DNA from 4 places in the Nocardioides sp. LMS-CY genome. Region 4 is predicted to be linked to each of the others. Evidence: predicted binding sites of a transcription regulator. Region 4 holds the regulator's gene; each other region holds the start of a gene.
What was found. Region 4 encodes LexA, which represses DNA repair genes until DNA is damaged. Its sites were predicted from a motif close to TCGAACANNTGTTCGA; they were not measured.
Positions count from the first base shown of each region.

Region 1: KM427_RS09990 (HNH endonuclease signature motif containing protein) is a predicted target of LexA. The motif match lies at 1,302-1,317, and genes of this name have one in related genera.
Region 2: KM427_RS12525 (DUF222 domain-containing protein) is a predicted target of LexA. The motif match lies at 1,034-1,049, and genes of this name have one in related genera.
Region 3: dinB (DNA polymerase IV) is a predicted target of LexA. The motif match lies at 1,324-1,339, and genes of this name have one in related genera.

Region 1 covers NZ_CP076104.1:2,065,308-2,067,507, reverse strand. The annotation lists gene KM427_RS09990 (HNH endonuclease signature motif containing protein) at 1-1,290, opposite strand, end outside; gene KM427_RS09985 (MFS transporter) at 1,888-2,200, opposite strand, start outside.
Region 2 covers NZ_CP076104.1:2,598,264-2,600,463, forward strand. The annotation lists gene KM427_RS12510 (hypothetical protein) at 1-129, shown strand, start outside; gene KM427_RS12515 (hypothetical protein) at 162-713, opposite strand; gene KM427_RS12520 (hypothetical protein) at 680-1,000, opposite strand; gene KM427_RS12525 (DUF222 domain-containing protein) at 1,177-2,200, shown strand, end outside.
Region 3 covers NZ_CP076104.1:5,204,026-5,206,225, forward strand. The annotation lists gene dinB (DNA polymerase IV) at 52-1,314, opposite strand; gene KM427_RS24500 (acyl-CoA dehydrogenase family protein) at 1,433-2,200, opposite strand, start outside.
Region 4 covers NZ_CP076104.1:1,350,254-1,352,453, forward strand. The annotation lists gene KM427_RS06450 (phosphatase PAP2 family protein) at 36-896, opposite strand; gene lexA (transcriptional repressor LexA) at 1,002-1,718, opposite strand; gene KM427_RS06460 (LysM peptidoglycan-binding domain-containing protein) at 1,996-2,200, shown strand, end outside.

The DNA of each region.
Region 1 (2,200 bases), 720 kb from region 4:
GGGCACGACGCGGCTGGGGGTGGGTGCGCGGGGCGCTGTTGATCGGATGACGTGGCCGGTAGGCAGCGTGGTCTCGACGACGTGCTGATCGGGCGGGCCGGCCAGTGGTCTGGCCCGCCAGCCGGGGGCCTGTTTGGTGTGGTTGCACTGCTCGCACAGGCCTTGGCCGTTGATCGCGGAGGTGGGACCACCGTCGGCGTGGTCGGTGATGTGGTCGTGGTGACGGACCGGGGCGTTGCACCAGGGGGTGCGACAGGTCTGGTCGCGCAGCTCGAGGAACAGCCCGAGGGCCTTCGGGAACGCCCGGGCGCGGGCCTCCATTGCGACGAGGGTGCCGGTCTCGGGGGCCACGTAGAGCCGCCGCAGCGCCGTCCGCGCCGTCTGCGCCGTCTGCGCCTGCGCGTGGGCGAGGGCGGTGGCGGCGAGGTCGCGGGCGTGGTCGGCGGTCAGGGGGCCGTAGCCGGTGAGCCAGGCGGGCTGGTGTCCGCCGGCGAGGAGGGTGTGGTCGGAGACGGTCAGGTTGACCGTGACCGGGACCCCCTCCGCCGTGGCCTGTCCGGTGACGAGCTCGACGAGGGTGTCGGTCATCACCTGACCCCGTGACCGCGGGTCGCCCTGGGCACGAGCGGAGTCGGCGACCCGGGTCAGGGTGGCGTAGACCGCGACACCCTGAGCGACCGGCAGCAGTACCGAGAGCCGGGCCATCGTGTCCGGCGCGGGCCGCAGGCTCACGTGCCGCTCGGCCTCCGCCTTCGCGCGGCGGTCGACCACCGCGGCCGGGTCCAGGCCGGCGACCAGCGCCCGGGTCTGCGCGACGAGTCGTCGGTCGCCCCACCCCTCGAACCGATACGCGCCATCGGAGTCGGGGGCGCACAGCTCGGCGTCCACCCGGGCCCGGTGCCCGGGTGCCAGGCAGGCGGTCTCCCGGGCGATCAGGATCGCCCGCCACTCCGACACCACCCCGGCCGCCAGCGCGGCCTCCGTCGAGGGGAGCTCGGCCAGGGCGTGCGCGAACCCCAACAACCGCGACCCGCGCGCGGGGGACTCCCGGCGGGCGTAGGCCACCAGACCGGGCACGTCCCGCCCCCGCCGCGCCGCCGGCACCCCCTGGTCGGCGTGCCGGGCCTTCACGCGGGCATCGAGTGCCCGGGTCAACCGGGCCTGGGCCGCGCAGGCCTTCGCTTTGGTGTCCTCGAGGGCGCGGATCGCGTCCACCAGCTCCGCCTCGCTCATCCTCGACGCGTCGGACACGTCACCGGCCCGGAGGTCGGTGACGGGAGCGCTGGTCATGCCTCATTGTATCGAACGATTGTTCGATCACACAAGGGATTGGGCGGACCAGTTCGGCCGGGGTGGCCGGCTTGGGGTGGTTTCGAGACAGGCGCCAGCGCGCCTTCCTCAACCACCGGGCTCGGAGGGAGGCTCGGCGACGGTGGTTGAGGAGGTTGCGCTAGCAACCGTCTCGAAACCCACGCACCCACGCTGGCGCCGCCGGGAGGGCGCCGACAATCGCTCGCGCGGTACAGGTGGTTTCGAGACAGGCGCTAGCGCGCCTTCCTCAACCACCGTGCTCGGCGGGAGACTCGGCGACGGTGGTTGAGGAGGTTGCGCTAGCAACCGTCTCGAAACCACCCCCAACGCGACCCAGTCCCGACCACAGGTCGGCGTCCTCCCGACAGGCGCCGACAGGGTGCGCGGGAGGAGCCGTCAAGGGCGCGAAGCGGCGAAGCGAACCCTGGACGGCGCAGGACGCGCACCCACACTGGCGCCCGCGGGACGACGCCAACACTCCCCCAACCCGGGACAGGTGGTTTCGAGACAGGCGCTAGCGCGCCTTCCTCAACCACCGGGCGCGCGCCTTCCTCGACCACCCGATCGCCGCGCCGGCTACGCGGCGACGAGCTCGGGCTGCCGGGCGACGTGCAGGGCGGCCTGGAGCCGCCGCTGCGCGGTGAGGACCAGGACGAACGCGACCGCCATCGCAACGACGGTGACCGCGAAGGCCGCGGTGTGGCCGTGCTGGTCGGCGAGCCGGCCGGCGATGGTGGAGCCGACGGCGTAGCCGAGGCCGGTGGCGCTGGCGAGCACCGTCATCGCGGTGGCGACGCGGGCGGGCGCGACGACCCGCTCGGCGAGGGTGAACACGCCGATCATGAAGGGCGCGACCGCGCAGCCGAGCACCGCCACGACCGCGATCAGC
Region 2 (2,200 bases), 1.2 Mb from region 4:
GGAGAGGGTGCGCACTTCCACACCTACATGATCGCGTTGCGGTTGACCGTGGCGTTGGTCATCAAGATGAACGACGACTTCTGCCTCGCCGCCGCTGAGAAGGCCGTCGTCGAAGCGGCTGTCACCTGACCGTGCGGCGGTCCCGACCGCGACGGTACGAACTACTCGCCGACGGCCTGAACCCCGGGGAGGGTGGTCGGAGGGAGCGGCCAGCCGTGCTTCGCGTGGATTCTCTGCACCTCGCCTAGGGCATGACTGCGGAGCGAGTCCATCTCATCCACTTTGTAGCCCTCCTTCCGGAACCGTCTGAGGTTGTGACCAAGGACGTCGGCCCAGGTCCAGTACGGCTGAGTGACTTCGAGGCGGCGATCGGGGGTGTCGTTGGGCAAAGAGTCACTCATCGCCTGTTGGGCGTAGGCGGAGCCCAGCGCCCTCTCGGCCTTCAGCCACGGGTCGAGTCCATCCCACCCCGGGTCGTCGGCGAGGGCGATGCCTGCGATACGGAGGTTGGCCAGGCGCTCACCGACAGGCTCCCGCGACGGATCGAAGCCGATTAGGCGCTGTACGGCGTCCTGCACCGGAGACCAGATCGCCGCCGCTTCCGCGCGCTTCGACAGTTCCAACGCCTCGGTCGAGCGCCGGTTGGACAGGATGGTGCTGGCGACAGCGACGACGACCGCTAGCCCGGAGAACACGAGCGCGATGACTTCCATGGGTGGATCGTGTCAGAGCGGCGCGGACGGACGGCGGCGTCCACGAAGGGCGGCGACAGGTCGATTTGGCGACCACTCGACTTCAGCATCCGGTCGACTAGCTCGTTGACCTGCTCCCGACTCAGCATCAGGTTGGTCCGCTCGGGCCGAACGTTGCGGGCCACGAACACTCGCGAGGGGTCGTTCATCCGGACTTCCTCGACCTCACGGACATCGACACAGACGGGCAACTGCGGAGGCGTGTCATTCTGGGCGAAGGGGGTCTGGAGCGCCGTCGTTCGCCTCATCGAGGGAACGGTGGCGCGAGCCTTGACGGTGACCCAAACATGTGATTGAATAGAGGCAGGTGCAGTAGTCCTTCGGTCGCACGACCGTCGCTCGTCTCGTGACGCGCTGGCATCGACGTTGAGTGAAGTCCCGTGTGGTTCCAGTCCCCGGGCACCCGTCGATCACAGGTGTGCGCATGTCCGAGGACCAGCTTCAGCTCCACCCGGTGCTTGCCGCCATGGGTGTGGTGGACGAGGCGCTGACGGATGTGGGCGACGTCGACCCGATGTACCTGTCGACCGCGGAGAAGAAGCAGGCGCTGCTCGGGTTGAGCTCGTCGATCGATCGGCTGGAGGAGCTGCGGATGCGGCTGCTGGCCACCGCGGACGACGTGGCCGAAGAGGACGGCGCGCGCGACGCGGCGGCGTGGCTGGCCCATCACGGACGACGCGACCGAGCCGAGTGTCGGCAGCGGCTTCGGTTGGGACGGGCACTGGCGGAGCGGGAGCGGACGGCACAGGCATTGCGCGACGGCGAGATCAACGTCGCCCAGGCGGGCGCGGTGGTGCGCGCGCTCGACGAACTGCCGGCCGAGATCGGCGGAGACGTCTGCGCCGCGGCGGAGGACCGGCTGGTGGTCGAGGCGGCGCGCTTCGGACCGCGGCAGCTGCGGATACTCGGCCGTCGAGTGGTCGACGTCGTCGCGCCCGAGGTGGCGGAGGGCCTGGAGGCTCGGCTGCTGGAGCGCGAGGAGGCGTCGGCAGCCCGACGTACGTTCCTGACGACGCGGCGCAACGGCGACGGCACCACGGACCTCCGCATCCGCGTCGCGGACCTCGTGTGCGACCGGCTGCTGACCTACCTGGAGGCGTTCACGACGCCACGACGTGGGGGAGCGACGTCGAGTGACCGGCGGCCCTACGAGCAGCGCCTGGGGGCTGCGTTCGGGGCGTTCCTCGAGTCCGTCGACCCCGGGCGACTGCCGCTCCACGGTGGCGACGCGACCACCCTGGTCGTGACCGTCGACCTGGAGGTGCTGCGGTCGGGCACGGGCGTGGCCTACGTCGGCGACGAGCCGATCTCGGCGGGCGAGGCCCGCCGGCTGGCGTGTACGGCGGGGATCCTGCCCGCGGTGCTCGGCGGTGCCAGCCAGGTGCTCGATCTCGGCCGGCTTCGCAGGCTGTACAGGGGCGGCCAGCGGAAGGCGCTGGGGCTCCGGT
Region 3 (2,200 bases), 1.5 Mb from region 4:
CTATCGGGGTTCGGCGCCCACGGTGGTGAGGTGGCCGGTGCGGTCGCCGGGTCACCCGGCGTGTCGGACCGGGCTCCGGGGCGGTACGTGGTCGGGCAGGGTCGGCATCTCCAGTCCGGTGCGCCGACCCACCAGGCTGCCCCGGGTGACGGCGCTGCCGCCGTACCGCGAACGGACCCGGTCGAGCGCGACGTCGAGGCTGCCGGACGCCGCCTCCTGGGCGAACAGCGGCAGCTCGAGCTGCTCGGCCCCGTGGGCGTCGACGAGCCCAGAGATGGTGATGCCGAGCAGCGTGCAGCCGCGCTCCTCGATCAGCGGCCAGGCCGCCTCGAGCAGACGGCGGCCGGTCTCGAGCCAGGAGGCGGTCGCCGCGGTCGAGTGCGGGATCGTCGTCGAGCGGGTGGCGCGGGTGAAGTCGTCGAAGCGGAGCCGCAGCGTGAAGGTCCGACCGATCCGCTCGCCGCCGCGCAACCGGCGCGCGACCCGGTCGACGAGCCCGGCCAGCAGCGCGTCGAGCTCGTCGCGGCCCTTCGGTCGGCCGGCCCGGCCGATCGCGCACTGCGAGCCGATCGAGCGCCGTCGGCGCCCGACCTCGACGGGCCGCGGGTCGCGCAGGTTGGCCAGCGCCCACAGGTGTCGACCGGCCGCCGCGCCGACGCGCATCGTCAGCTCGAGCTCCTCGCGCCGGGCCAGCTCGCCGATCGTGCGGATGCCGTCGGCGTGCAGCTTGGCCGCGGTCACCTTCCCGACACCCCACAGCCGCTCGACGGGCAGCGGATGCAGGAACTCGCGCTCGGCGTCCGGCGGCACCCGCAGCAGGCCGTCGGGCTTGGAGACCGCGCTGGCCACCTTGGCGAGGTACTTCGTGCGGGCGATGCCGACCGAGATCGGCAGCCCGACCTCGTCGCGCACCCGGCGGCGCAGGTCGGCGCCGACCTGCTCGGGTGGCCCCACCAGCCGGAGCAGGCCGCCGACGTCGAGGAACGCCTCGTCGATCGAGAGCCCCTCGACCAGCGGGGTGGTGTCCTCGAAGATCGCGAAGACCCGGCGGCTCGCTTCGACGTACGCCGAGAACCGCGGCGGCACCACCAACGCTTCGGGGCACAGCCGCATCGCCTGCCGCCCTCCCATCGCCGAGCGGACGCCGCAGGCCTTCGCCTCGTAGCTGGCCGCCAGCACCACGCCGCCGCCGACGATGACCGGGCGGCCCCGCAGCCGCGGGTCGTCGCGCTGCTCGACCGAGGCGAAGAACGAGTCGAGATCGGCGTGCAGGATGCCCGCCGTACCCGCCTCGCTGCTCCGGATCCGCGCCACGCTCCATGATCGAACATCTGTTCGATCATGGCAAGCCGCCTGGAGGCATAGTCCGTCACGTTCCGGTTGTCGATCGGGGGAACGGGCAACCGGAACGTGACGGACTATCCCAGCGTGCTCAGTAGGACTTGGGCAGCCCCAGGGAGTGCATCGCCACGAAGTTGAGGATCATCTCGCGGCTCACCGGGGCGATCCGGCCGGCCCGGGTGGCGACCAGCAGCCCGGCCACGCCGTACTCCTGGGTGATGCCGTTGCCGCCGTGGGTCTGCACGGCGACGTCGGCGGCACGGCAGGCGGCCTCGGCGGCGGCGTACTTGGCCATGTTGGCGGCCGCGCCGGCACCCATGTCGTCGCCGACGTCGTAGAGCGCGGCCGCCTTCTGGGTCATCAGCCGGGCCATCTCGGTCTCGATGTGCACCTCGGCGAGGGGGTGCGCGATGGCCTGGTGGGAGCCGATGGCGCCCCGGAAGACCGTGCGCTCCTTCGCGTACGCCGCCGCCTTGTCGATCGCGTAGCGGGCCAGGCCGGTGGAGAACGACGCGGCCATGATCCGCTCGGGGTTGAGCCCCGCGAAGAGCTGCACGAGCCCGCCGTCCTCGTCGCCGACCAGCGCGTCGCCGGGCAGCCGGACATCGTCGATGAACACCTGGAACTGCAGCTCGGGGCTGACGATCTCCATCGGGATGTGCCGGTACTCGAAGCCCTCGACATCGGTCGGCACCACGAAGAGCACCGGCTTCACCTTGCCGGTCTTCTGCCCATCCGATGTCAGAGCCTCGGCCCGGGCGACGACGAGCACGCGGTCGGCCTCGTCGACGCCGGAGATGTAGATCTTGCGGCCGTTGAGCACCCACTCGTCGCCGTCCCTGCGGGCGGTCGTGGTGAT
Region 4 (2,200 bases):
TCGCCCAACCGCCACCCCGGACGAGGTGGGCGGCGTCAGTCCAGGACCGAGGTGTCCTCGCGCGACGGCCGCTCGTCCGCCAGTCGTTCGAGCGGATCCGGCTCGGAGGGTGGACGGTCGGGGGCGACCGCGGCCCGTCGGCGCCGGGGCCAGCGCAGCGGGACCTTGCCGATCGCCTGCGCGGCCACCCAGCCGACCAGGACGACCAGCCAGCCCACCATCGCGTCGATCACCCAGTGGTTGCCGGTGCCGACGATGACGACCGCGGTGCCGATCGCGTAGATCCAGCCGAGCACGCGGACCCACTTGCGGGTCGCGTACACCTGCAGGGCGAGCGCCACCCAGAGCGACCACCCCGCATGCAGGGAGGGGAACGCCGCCAGCTCGTTGGTCAGCCCGCCGACCCCGCGGGGCGCGGAGGCGTCGGCGCCCCACCAGCCGTCGGCCGCGTGCAGGCTGAGCACGTCGACGTACCCGCTGATGAAGCGGGGCGGGGCGGTCGGCATGAACAGGTAGGCGAGCAGGCCGAGCAGGGTGGCGATGACCAGGGCGCGGCGGGCCGGGCCGTAGCGGTCGGCGCCGAGGCGCCAGAGCCAGACCAGGACCGCGGCGGTCACGACGTAGTGGAGCGTGGCGTACCAGTAGCTGCCGGCCAGGCCGAGCACCCGGTGGTCGGTGAAGAGCTGGTTGAGCGGCGTCTCCCAGTGGATGCCGATCAGCTTCTCGATGTGCAGCAGGTCGTTGGCCCGGTCGAGCGCCGGCTGCATGGACGTGTCGGCGAGCAGTCGGGCCAGGCTGTAGAGCACCCAGAGCCCGAGGATCAACAGCAGCTCGAGGAGGCCTCGGGCCCAGCGGGGGAGGGGCCGCCTGGGCGCGATCGCAGGTGCTGTCGTCACAGCACCACCGTCGTCCATCAGCCCTCCCGTGCCATCGGGGATCCTCCCCGAGTCAACCCCGAGGTCTGGTCGGGCAATTCCCCGAGGGGGAGTACATCGCGTCGATCAGACCCGTCGCAGCACGGCGGTCACCTTGCCGAGGATGGTGGCGTTCGTGCCGTCGATGGGATCGTAGTTGGGATTGTGCGGCAGCAGCCACACCTTTCCGTCCTTGCGCTGCAGCGTCTTGACCGTGGCCTCCCCGTCGATGAGCGCGGCCACGATCTCGCCGTTCTCGGCCGTCTGCTCCTTGCGGATGACGACGTAGTCGCCGTGGCAGATGGCGGCCTCGACCATCGAGTCGCCGGAGACCTCGAGCAGGAAGAGCTCGCCGTCGCCGACCAGCTGCTTGGGCAGCGGGAAGACCTCCTCGTAGCGCTCCTCGGCCAGGATCGGTCCGCCGGCGGCGATCCGACCGACCAGCGGCACGTAGGACGCGGCGGGCACGCTGTCGCCGAGGCCGGTCTCGTCGTAGGACGACTCCTCGGCGGCGCCGAGGGAGCGGCGGGCCGCCATCACCTCGGGCAGGAAGACCTCCAGGGCGCGGGGCCGGTTGGGGTCGCGCTTGAGGAAGCCCTTCTCCTCGAGCGTCTTCAGCTGGTGGGCCACGCTGGAGGAGCTGGTCAGCCCGACCGCCTCGCCGATCTCGCGCATGCTGGGCGGGTAGCCCCGCTTCTCGATCGAGTCCTTGATCGTCGCGAGCACGCGCTGCTGTCGCGGGGTGAGCCCGGTCGCGTCCGCGGGGCCGTCGGGCAGCTCTCGCACCGTCATCTTCTTGGCCATGGGTCGACGTTAGCCCGTTCGGCCGCCGTCTTCAAACAGTTGTTCGAACGGCGTGTCGAGCCCGCGACCCCGTACGAGCGTCGAACAAATGTTCGCCTGGACCCTTGTGTCGTTCGAACAGATGCTCTAACGTCGTACACGTGTTCGATCGAACGACTGATCGAGTGGGTGTCCGGATCGGCTCCTCCGGGACTGTCGGTGGCCGCCACTAGAACTGCTCTCGACGAACACGGACCGACGGCCCCGGAGCGGGGCCACTTCCCCAGGAGGTCACCAGATGAGCACCATGACGATCGACCCGACGATTGACCGGACGATCGACCGGACGATCGACCGGACGTTCGACCCCACCGTGGAGCGGGCGCTCCGCGGTCGCTCCGGCCACACGGACGGCGGGGTCCGGCTGACCCGGCGCGGCCGGGTGGTGGTCGTGGTGCTCGCGCTGTTCGCCGTGCTCGCCCTCGGGGTGGTCGTCGCGGGCG